DNA from 4 places in the Kluyvera sp. STS39-E genome. Region 1 is predicted to be linked to each of the others. Evidence: predicted binding sites of a transcription regulator. Region 1 holds the regulator's gene; each other region holds the start of a gene.
The links. Region 1 encodes CRP, which controls carbon source genes, mostly activating them, when cyclic AMP is high. Its sites were predicted from a motif close to ATGTGANNNNNNTCACAT; they were not measured.
Positions count from the first base shown of each region.

Region 2: AB4K05_RS20660 (glycine dehydrogenase) is a predicted target of CRP. The motif match lies at 1,132-1,149, and genes of this name have one in related genera.
Region 3: rbsD (D-ribose pyranase) is a predicted target of CRP. The motif match lies at 1,169-1,186, and genes of this name have one in related genera.
Region 4: AB4K05_RS11020 (YfcZ/YiiS family protein) is a predicted target of CRP. The motif match lies at 695-712, and genes of this name have one in related genera.

Region 1 is NZ_JBFQGA010000005.1:22,474-24,675, forward strand. Features, by position in the region: gene AB4K05_RS11885 (phosphoribulokinase) at 1-207, shown strand, start outside; gene AB4K05_RS11890 (OsmC family protein) at 324-728, opposite strand; gene crp (cAMP-activated global transcriptional regulator CRP) at 1,033-1,665, shown strand; gene AB4K05_RS11900 (YccS/YhfK family putative transporter) at 1,719-2,202, shown strand, end outside.
Region 2 is NZ_JBFQGA010000010.1:127,680-129,881, forward strand. Features, by position in the region: gene pmbA (metalloprotease PmbA) at 1-389, shown strand, start outside; gene cybC (cytochrome b562) at 578-964, shown strand; gene AB4K05_RS20660 (glycine dehydrogenase) at 1,251-1,589, shown strand; gene AB4K05_RS20665 (SFCGS family glycine-rich protein) at 1,600-1,962, shown strand; gene AB4K05_RS20670 (DUF4312 family protein) at 1,965-2,202, shown strand, end outside.
Region 3 is NZ_JBFQGA010000005.1:482,142-484,343, reverse strand. Features, by position in the region: gene rbsA (ribose ABC transporter ATP-binding protein RbsA) at 1-655, opposite strand, end outside; gene rbsD (D-ribose pyranase) at 663-1,082, opposite strand; gene kup (low affinity potassium transporter Kup) at 1,256-2,202, opposite strand, start outside.
Region 4 is NZ_JBFQGA010000004.1:358,092-360,293, reverse strand. Features, by position in the region: gene fadL (long-chain fatty acid transporter FadL) at 1-445, opposite strand, end outside; gene AB4K05_RS11020 (YfcZ/YiiS family protein) at 819-1,103, shown strand; gene fadI (acetyl-CoA C-acyltransferase FadI) at 1,288-2,202, shown strand, end outside.

The sequences.
Region 1 (2,202 bases):
AAAAGCATTCCATCCCTTGATGAAAGTTTCGTGGTGATTCATTTCCGGAATCTAGAAGGGATCGATTACCCCTGGCTGCTGGCTATGCTGCAGGGCTCGTTCATTTCACATATGAACACGCTGGTGGTTCCTGGCGGGAAGATGGGGCTGGCGATGGAGCTCATTATGACGCCGCTGGTGCAGCGTCTGATGGAAGGTCGCAACTAAACCTTAAGCCTGATAACGCTTCGCTTATCAGGCCTACAGGATATTGCGGAACGTGTAGGTCGGGTAAGGCGCAGCCGCCACCCAACAGTAGCGCGGCGTACGCCCTTGTTAAGGCTTTACCCTTCAATCACTTCGTAAGAGTGGGTAATGTTCACCGCTTTTTCCAGCATCAGCGCCACGGAGCAGTATTTTTCAGCAGAGAGATCGACCGCGCGGGATACCGCGGCGTCTTTGAGCTCTTTGCCGGTCACAATGAAGTGCAGGTTGATATGAGTAAACAGGCGCGGTGCTTCTTCACGGCGTTCGGAGGTCAGCTTCACTTCACAGTCGGTCACGTTATAGCGACCCTTTTGCAAAATCGACACGACATCAATTGCGCTACAGCCACCCGCGGCCATCAGCACGACTTCCATTGGGCTTGGCGCTTTATCACCGGAGTTGCCATCCATCAAAATCTGGTGGCCTGAAGCGGACTCACCGAGGAAGGTTAACCCTTCAACCCATTTCACACGTGCTTGCATATTTTTTAACTCCAAGGTTGCAAATTTCTTCTCAGATTACGCGTACATAACAATTCTCGCAATGGAAGGCGATCGTCGTCATGCTGAAGCGAGACACCAGGAGACACGCGGCTAAAGCTATGCTAAAACAGTCAGGATGCTACGGTAATACATAAACGTACTGCAAGTATGCAGAGGACATCACATTACAGGCTGCGGCACGACTCGACAGCCGACTTCCCAGGTAACGGGAAGGATACTATTGCAACCAGTGGCTGCAATGTTTTTGCCGCTGGGAAGAGCTTATAACAGAGGATAACCGCGCATGGTGCTTGGCAAACCGCAAACAGACCCGACTCTCGAATGGTTCTTGTCTCATTGCCATATTCATAAGTACCCATCGAAGAGCACGCTGATTCACCAAGGTGAAAAGGCAGAGACGCTGTATTACATCGTAAAAGGCTCAGTGGCAGTACTCATCAAGGACGAAGAAGGCAAAGAGATGATCCTCTCTTACCTCAACCAGGGCGATTTTATCGGCGAGTTAGGCCTGTTTGAAGAAGGCCAAGAACGCAGCGCATGGGTACGTGCAAAAACCGCTTGTGAAGTTGCTGAAATCTCTTATAAAAAATTCCGTCAGCTGATTCAGGTTAACCCAGACATCCTGATGCGCCTTTCTTCGCAAATGGCTCGTCGTCTGCAGATCACCTCTGAAAAAGTTGGCAACTTGGCCTTCCTGGACGTGACCGGACGTATCGCCCAGACCCTGCTGAATCTGGCTAAACAGCCGGACGCAATGACCCACCCAGACGGTATGCAGATTAAAATCACCCGTCAGGAAATCGGTCAGATTGTAGGTTGTTCCCGCGAAACCGTGGGCCGCATCCTGAAAATGCTGGAAGATCAAAACCTGATCTCCGCACACGGCAAAACCATTGTCGTTTACGGTACCCGCTGATCCCGCATAAACGGCATATTGTCTGAACAGTATGCCGTTTTTATCTATCCCTTATGTGGCGCAGGCTGATTTACCATCCGGAAGTCAACTATGCACTGCGGCAAACGCTGGTGTTATGTTTGCCGGTCGCCATTGGCCTTCTCTTCGGGCATCTTCAGCAAGGTCTCTTGTTCTCTCTGGTTCCAGCCTGCTGCAATATCGCCGGTCTCGACACGCCGCATAAACGCTTTTTTAAGCGTCTGACCATCGGCGGTTGCCTGTTTGCTGGATGTAGCCTTGCCGTACAGTTGCTGTTGGCACGTGACATCCCGCTGCCTTTAATACTGACCTGTCTTGCACTGCTCCTCGGCGTCACGGCGGAGATTAGCGCACTGCACGGGCGACTATTGCCGGCATCGCTCATTGCCTCAATCTTTACCCTAAGCCTCGCGGGCAATATGCCAATCTGGCAACCGCTGCTGCTCTACGCGCTGGGCACGCTATGGTATGGCTTATTCAACTGGTGGTGGTTTTGGATGTGGCGGGAACAGCCGCTGC
Region 2 (2,202 bases), on a different contig from region 1:
GCGTGCTGACCCAGTGGCTGTTGACCAACTACTCTGCGCGTAAGCTGGGGCTGAAAAGCACCGGTCATGCAGGCGGCATTCACAACTGGCGTATCAATGGCCGCGGGCTGAGTTTTGAAAAGTTGCTTAAAGAGATGGGCACCGGTCTTGTCGTGACCGAACTGATGGGGCAGGGTGTGAGCGGTATCACCGGCGATTATTCGCGCGGCGCATCCGGCTTCTGGGTTGAGAACGGCGAAATTCAGTATCCGGTGAGTGAAATCACCATCGCGGGCAACCTGAAAGACATGTGGCGCAATATTGTCACCATCGCCGACGATATTGAAACGCGCAGTAATATCCAATGTGGTTCTGTACTGCTTCCGGAGATGAAGATCGCCGGACAGTAATCACGTTCATACCTGTCATAATTCAAGCTGCAGATGCGTTGGCTGCGCTCGTTCACCCCAGTCACGTACTTATTGTACGCTCCTGGGGATTCGCTCACTTGCCGCCTTCCTGCAACTCGAATTATTTTGGGTAAGGGGGCGCATCCTGCTGCGCCCGTTTTGCTTAAATAATAAGAAGGAAGTGAGCAATGCGTAAAAAGCTGTTAGCGATGTTGGCGGTCTCCGCTTTGGCCCTTGGTTCGGCATCGGCGTTTGCCGATCTCGGCGAAGATATGGATACGCTGGCGGAAAATCTGCAGGTGGTGCAGAAAACCTCCGACGTGGGCGAGCTGAAAGGTGCGCTGACGAAGATGCGTGCCGCCGCTGTTGACGCGCAAAAAGAGACCCCGCCGAAGCTGGAAGGCAAAGCGGCGGATAGCGCGGAGATGAAAGATTTCCGCCACGGCTTCGATATCCTGATTGGCCAGATTGATGGCGCCATGAAGCTGGCCAATGAAGGTAAGCTGAAAGAAGCCCAGGCCGCTGCAGAAGACTTCAAAACGACCCGCAATACCTACCACAAGAAGTATCGCTAAGCGTTTATCCGGGAAACATCGGCCGATGTTTCCCGCTTTTCTCCCGCAAAACTCCGTCAACATCACACTTTTCCCTTTGTTTTGCCATGCCCTTTTCCTATTACCTTCACCTGCATTTGAGACATCCATCACGCGAATATATCGATATCGTTAGATTCGTGATGAATATGTGAATCAGATCACCCATGCCGTTAGCCTTTCCACTTCGAAGTGGAAAACAACTCGCTACAAACTCCACGGCCCCGGCGTTAGTTTTATCCCCAGAGACATTAGCGGGGTAATACGAGTGAATAACGGAGCGGTAACACACGACGCAGGGGAGCAGGCAATGCAGACCGAACAGCTGGCAGACAAGATGCTGCAGCAGGTGTTCGCGCTGTTAAGCCGCCGCCACATCACCCCCAACGACGTGCAGGAGCAAATGCTGACGTCCCACGTACGGGCAATGGCCCACCGGTCAATCAGCGGTGAACCGCTGCCGGAAGTGGACGCCAGCCTGTTTGAAGAGATTTCAGAAGACTCAATGAATCTGGCTCGCGACGTGGTCGCGGAATTCGGCAATCTGCCAAAAGAAGAGGCGTGGCTGCTGTCCGTCCACTTCGAAGTCGCAAAAGAAAACCTGTAAGGAGCAACACATGGAACAGATCACTTTAGTTATTGGCGACCGCCTGGGTAAAGGACAAAAAGTTGCCGCTGGCGCGGAAAAAGCCGGTGCTCGTGCAGTCGTTGTACCGGGCGTTGCCGCAGATATGAAGCTGGGCGACGTGATGAAAGCAGAAAACGCGACCTTCGGTATCTCTTTCTGCGGTAGCGGCGGCGCTGGCGCTATCACTGCGCAAACCAAACATGGCTACAAAGCGAAATACGGTATGCGTTCAGTCGAAGAGGGTGTGACCGCCATCAATGAAGGCTACAACGTGCTGGGCTTCGGCTTTATGGATAAAGAAGAGCTGGGCGAACGCCTGGTAGAAGCCTGGAAGAAGAAGTACGGCGCGTGAACATGAAAGAGCAATTCACCACCACGGTGAGGGTAACGGGCAAAGGCGAAAGCAAAACACGCGCATTCGCCGATGCTCTGAACCATGTGCAGGCAGCGGTGATGAAAACATCATCGCGCATCCTACTGCGTATTGAGCCACAGGACGTGGCGGTTATTCATGCGCGTGAAGCGGTACGAAAAGAGGCATTCCTGTTTATCTTTTTACGCCGTGAACGACGCACGTACAGCGTGGAGCTGG
Region 3 (2,202 bases), 460 kb from region 1:
ACTGCCCGTCGCGGAACACAGTGACGTCGTCGCAGATTTCAAAGATCTCTTTCATACGATGGGAGATATAAACAATGCCGCGCCCCTGCGATTTCAGCTCGCGGATGACGCGGAACAGAGATTCGGTTTCGGTATCGGTCAGGGCGTCGGTCGGTTCATCCATAATAATGACCTTCGACTCGAAGCTCAGCACCTTGGCAATCTCTACCATCTGCTGATCGCCGATGGAGAGTTCCCCCACCAGACGATCGCTCTTAAAGCGCAGATTCAGTTTTGCCAGTAAAACGTCGGCTTCGGCGTACATCCGTTTCCAGTCGATTTTGCCAAAGCGATTCACAAACTCACGGCCAAGGAAAATGTTCTCGGCAATGGTCAGTTGGGGGATCAGGTTCAGCTCTTGGTGGATGATGCCGATGCCGGCTTCCTGGGAGGATTTTGGGCCAGTGAAGGTAGTTTCTTTTCCCAGCCATAATAGTGAACCGGCGTCGCGGGCATAGATCCCGGTCAGCACTTTCATCATGGTGGACTTACCCGCGCCGTTTTCGCCCACCAGCGCCATTACGCGCCCAGAATAGACATTCAACGCCGCGCCGGAGAGCGCCTTCACGCCAGGGAACGCTTTATCGATCCCTTTGAGTTGTAAGAGTGCGTCCATGGTGGCCTCAGAAAGTGACGCCAGCACAGAGAATGATATTCGCATACGGGGAACATTCCCCGCTGCGAATCACCGCCTGACTGTCTGCGGTTTGTTGTTTGAACTGCTCATGTGAGACGTAACGAACGTCAATGCAATTTCCCTGGTGTTGTTGCAGCTGCTCAATATGCTTGAGCAACGTTTCGTGGAGCTGCGGATTATGTTGTTGAATTTCCGTCGCGAGAATGGCGGCCTCGACCTGCATCTCCTGAGTCACTACGTCCAGCACCTGCATAAAGGTAGGAACGCCTTGGGTGAGCGCCATATCAATGCGCGCAGTGCTATGGGGAATAGGTAAACCCGCATCGCACACCACCAGCGTATCCGTATGGCCTAGGCGAGAGATGACCGATGAGATTTCAGAGTTGAGTACCGTGCCTTTCTTCATTTGTTTTCTTGCTCCACTAGCGAAACGTTTCGCTGCATTAAGTTTAGTCCGAAGCATGCACAGAAAACCATCACCAGGTTATAGAAATGTGATCGCCATCGAAACGTTTCGCAAAGCAAAATTTCGGGATAAAAAAACGCCTTCCGTCAAAATGAGGGAAGGCGTTGTTAATTTTAGATTTCGACCTGGGTTCCCAGCTCGATAACCCTGTTAGGCGGGATCTCAAACTGATCCGGTGCGCGCAGCGCGTTACGCTGCAGCAGCAGATACAGTTTTCCGCGCAGACGCAGGTACCACGGGCGTTTACCGACAATCAACGATTCGTGCGACATAAAGAATGATGTTTCCATCATCCGGCAGCTTAAGCCTTCAAGACCACAGCGGTGGAACACCTCTTCCACATTTGGCGTTTCGCGCCAGCCGTAGCTTGCCACCACACGCCAGAAGGTTGGCGAAAGTTGCTCAATCTGGACGCGACGAACGTTGTGGACGTACGGTGCATCTTCGGTACGCAGCGTCAGCAGAATAACGCGGTCATGTAGCACCTTGTTATGCTTGAGGTTATGCAGCATGGCAAACGGAATGACATTGAGCGCACGAGACATGTATACGGCGGTACCCGGTACGCGAACCGGCGGCGATTTCTCCAGCGAGGCGATCATCGCTTCTAGAGAATTGCCGTGCTCATGCATACGGCGCAGCAGGCGGAAACGCTCGCTTTTCCAAGTGGTCATGATGGTGAACATCACCAGACCCAGCGTCAGCGGCAGCCAGCCACCGGAGACAATTTTGTCGAGGTTGGCTGAGAATAGCGGGATGTCGATGCACATAAAGCCTACCAGCAGTAGCCCAACAACCAACTTGTTCCAGTGCCAGTTTTTACGCGCCACCGTGCTGAATAGGATCGTGGTCAGCACCATCGTGCCAGTCACCGCAATACCGTAAGCCGCCGCCAGATTTGAGGAGTGCTCAAAGCTGACAATCACGATAACAACGGAAATATAGAGCAGCCAGTTGATGAACGGTATGTAGATCTGACCGGACTCCATTTCCGAGGTGTGAATAATGCGCATTGGGGACAAATACCCCAGACGTACGGCCTGACGAGTCAGCGAGAAGA
Region 4 (2,202 bases), on a different contig from region 1:
GATCGGTTTTACCGCCGTACATCCCAGCTGCATAGCTGTTGTTAAACTCGGTCGCTAGACCATAGTTAGACGTTACCGATGCGCCCCAACCAAACTGTTCGTTGATTGGCATCACGAAGTGCATGTTTGGTACCCATGCAGTCGGCGCGATATTGTCGGCATTTGTACTTTTGCCAGTCGCCGGAGACTTACCCGTAATATTCACATCCGGGTCAATAAATACCGCACCGATAGAAAACTCTGGGCGGTCAAACATCATAATCAGTGCCGGGTTACGGCTGGCATTACCCGCATCATCTGCGATAGCGCCTTCGCCTGAATAGGCGCGGCCCAGACCAGAGGATGAGAACTCGTTAAGCTGGAAACCTGCTGACCAGGCTTGGGTAGAAACAAGTGCCACTGCAACAGCAAGAGCAGACTTCGTGAAACGGGTTTTTTGGCTCATGACCATAACCTCATTGAGTTATTTTTATACAAACAATGTTACATGTAGTAACAGAAGCGCGAAGTGTAGGGGCTGGACTACAACTTAGAAATCAGACCAGTGACGAGAGTATAGGTCTGACCAGATGGTATGTTGCAATATTGTTTATTAATATTTTCAAAGATGTTGTTTGAAACGGGATCTGGTTGGCAAAATTGCGGCTTTGGTCATGGGTGTTGAAACACCAAATTTGTTTTAGATCATTTTTAATTGTGATTTCGGTCACTTATCATCAGAGATCACATTCTCGACTGGAGACACACAACGGGCGGGCGTAAAATAGGCACATAGTTTATCTGGCACCTTGGGTGCACAAAAACAGAGGAAATCTGCAATGAGTAAATGTAGTGCTGATGAAACCCCAGTTTGCTGCTGCATGGATGTTGGTACCATCATGGACAACACCGACTGCACCGCATCATACAGCCGCGTGTTTGCGAACCGTGCTGAAGCAGAAGAAACCTTGGCTGCGCTGACTGAAAGAGCACGCGGCGTTGAGTCCGAGCCGTGCGAAATCACCTCCACCTTTAAAGAAGTGGAAGGCGGCGTACAGCTGGATATCGACTTCGTCTTCGCCTGTGAAGCCGAAACGCTGATTTTCCAGTTGGGCCTGCGTTAATCGCATTTCGTCCAACCGTTCTTATTAACGCCCCTGCAGCTGTCACCGCAGGGGCGTTTTCTTTTGTGCTCAATGTGTTTTAGCTCTCAATTTTCCCTCTCTTCGATTGGCTAAGTGTAAAAAATTAGTTAAGAATGTTATCAGGTCAGACCACTTGGTCGATTTTCGATAACAGGGGAGAGTTATGAGTCAGGCGCTACCGCTTATCACCCGTCAGGGCGATCGCATTGCTATTGTGAGTGGGTTACGCACCCCGTTTGCCCGTCAGGCGACCGCTTTCCATGGCGTTCCAGCTGTGGATCTGGGGAAGATGGTGGTGGGAGAAATGCTGGCGCGTAGTGAAATTCCCCCAGAGGTCATTGAGCAACTGGTGTTTGGCCAGGTGGTTCAGATGCCCGCGGCACCTAATATCGCTCGTGAAATCGTGTTGGGTACCGGCATGAACGTTCATACCGACGCCTATAGCGTTAGCCGTGCCTGTGCGACGAGCTTCCAGGCGGTTGCAAACGTAGCTGAAAGCTTAATGGCCGGGACTATCCGTGCGGGTATTGCCGGCGGGGCTGACTCTTCTTCCGTTCTGCCGATCGGCGTCAGCAAAAAACTGGCGCGCACGCTGGTCGATGCCAACAAAGCTCGCTCGCTGGGGCAGAAACTCAAACTCTTTTCCCGTCTTCGCTTGCGCGATCTGATGCCGGTGCCTCCGGCAGTTGCGGAGTATTCCACCGGGCTACGGATGGGCGATACCGCAGAGCAGATGGCAAAAACCTACGCCATCACCCGTGAACAACAAGACGCATTGGCCAACCGCTCGCATCAGCTGGCAGCACAGGCTTGGGCGGCAGGAAAGCTCAATGATGAAGTGATGACGGCGTATTCTCCGCCTTATCGCAATCCACTGGAGCAGGACAATAATATTCGCGCCAATTCGACGCTTGCCGACTATGCGAAACTGCGCCCAGCATTTGATCGCCAGCACGGCACGGTAACGGCAGCGAACAGCACCCCTTTGACCGACGGCGCCGCGGCGGTGATCCTGATGACCGAATCCCGCGCCAAGGAGCTAGGACTGATTCCGTTGGGCTACCTTCGCAGCTACGCG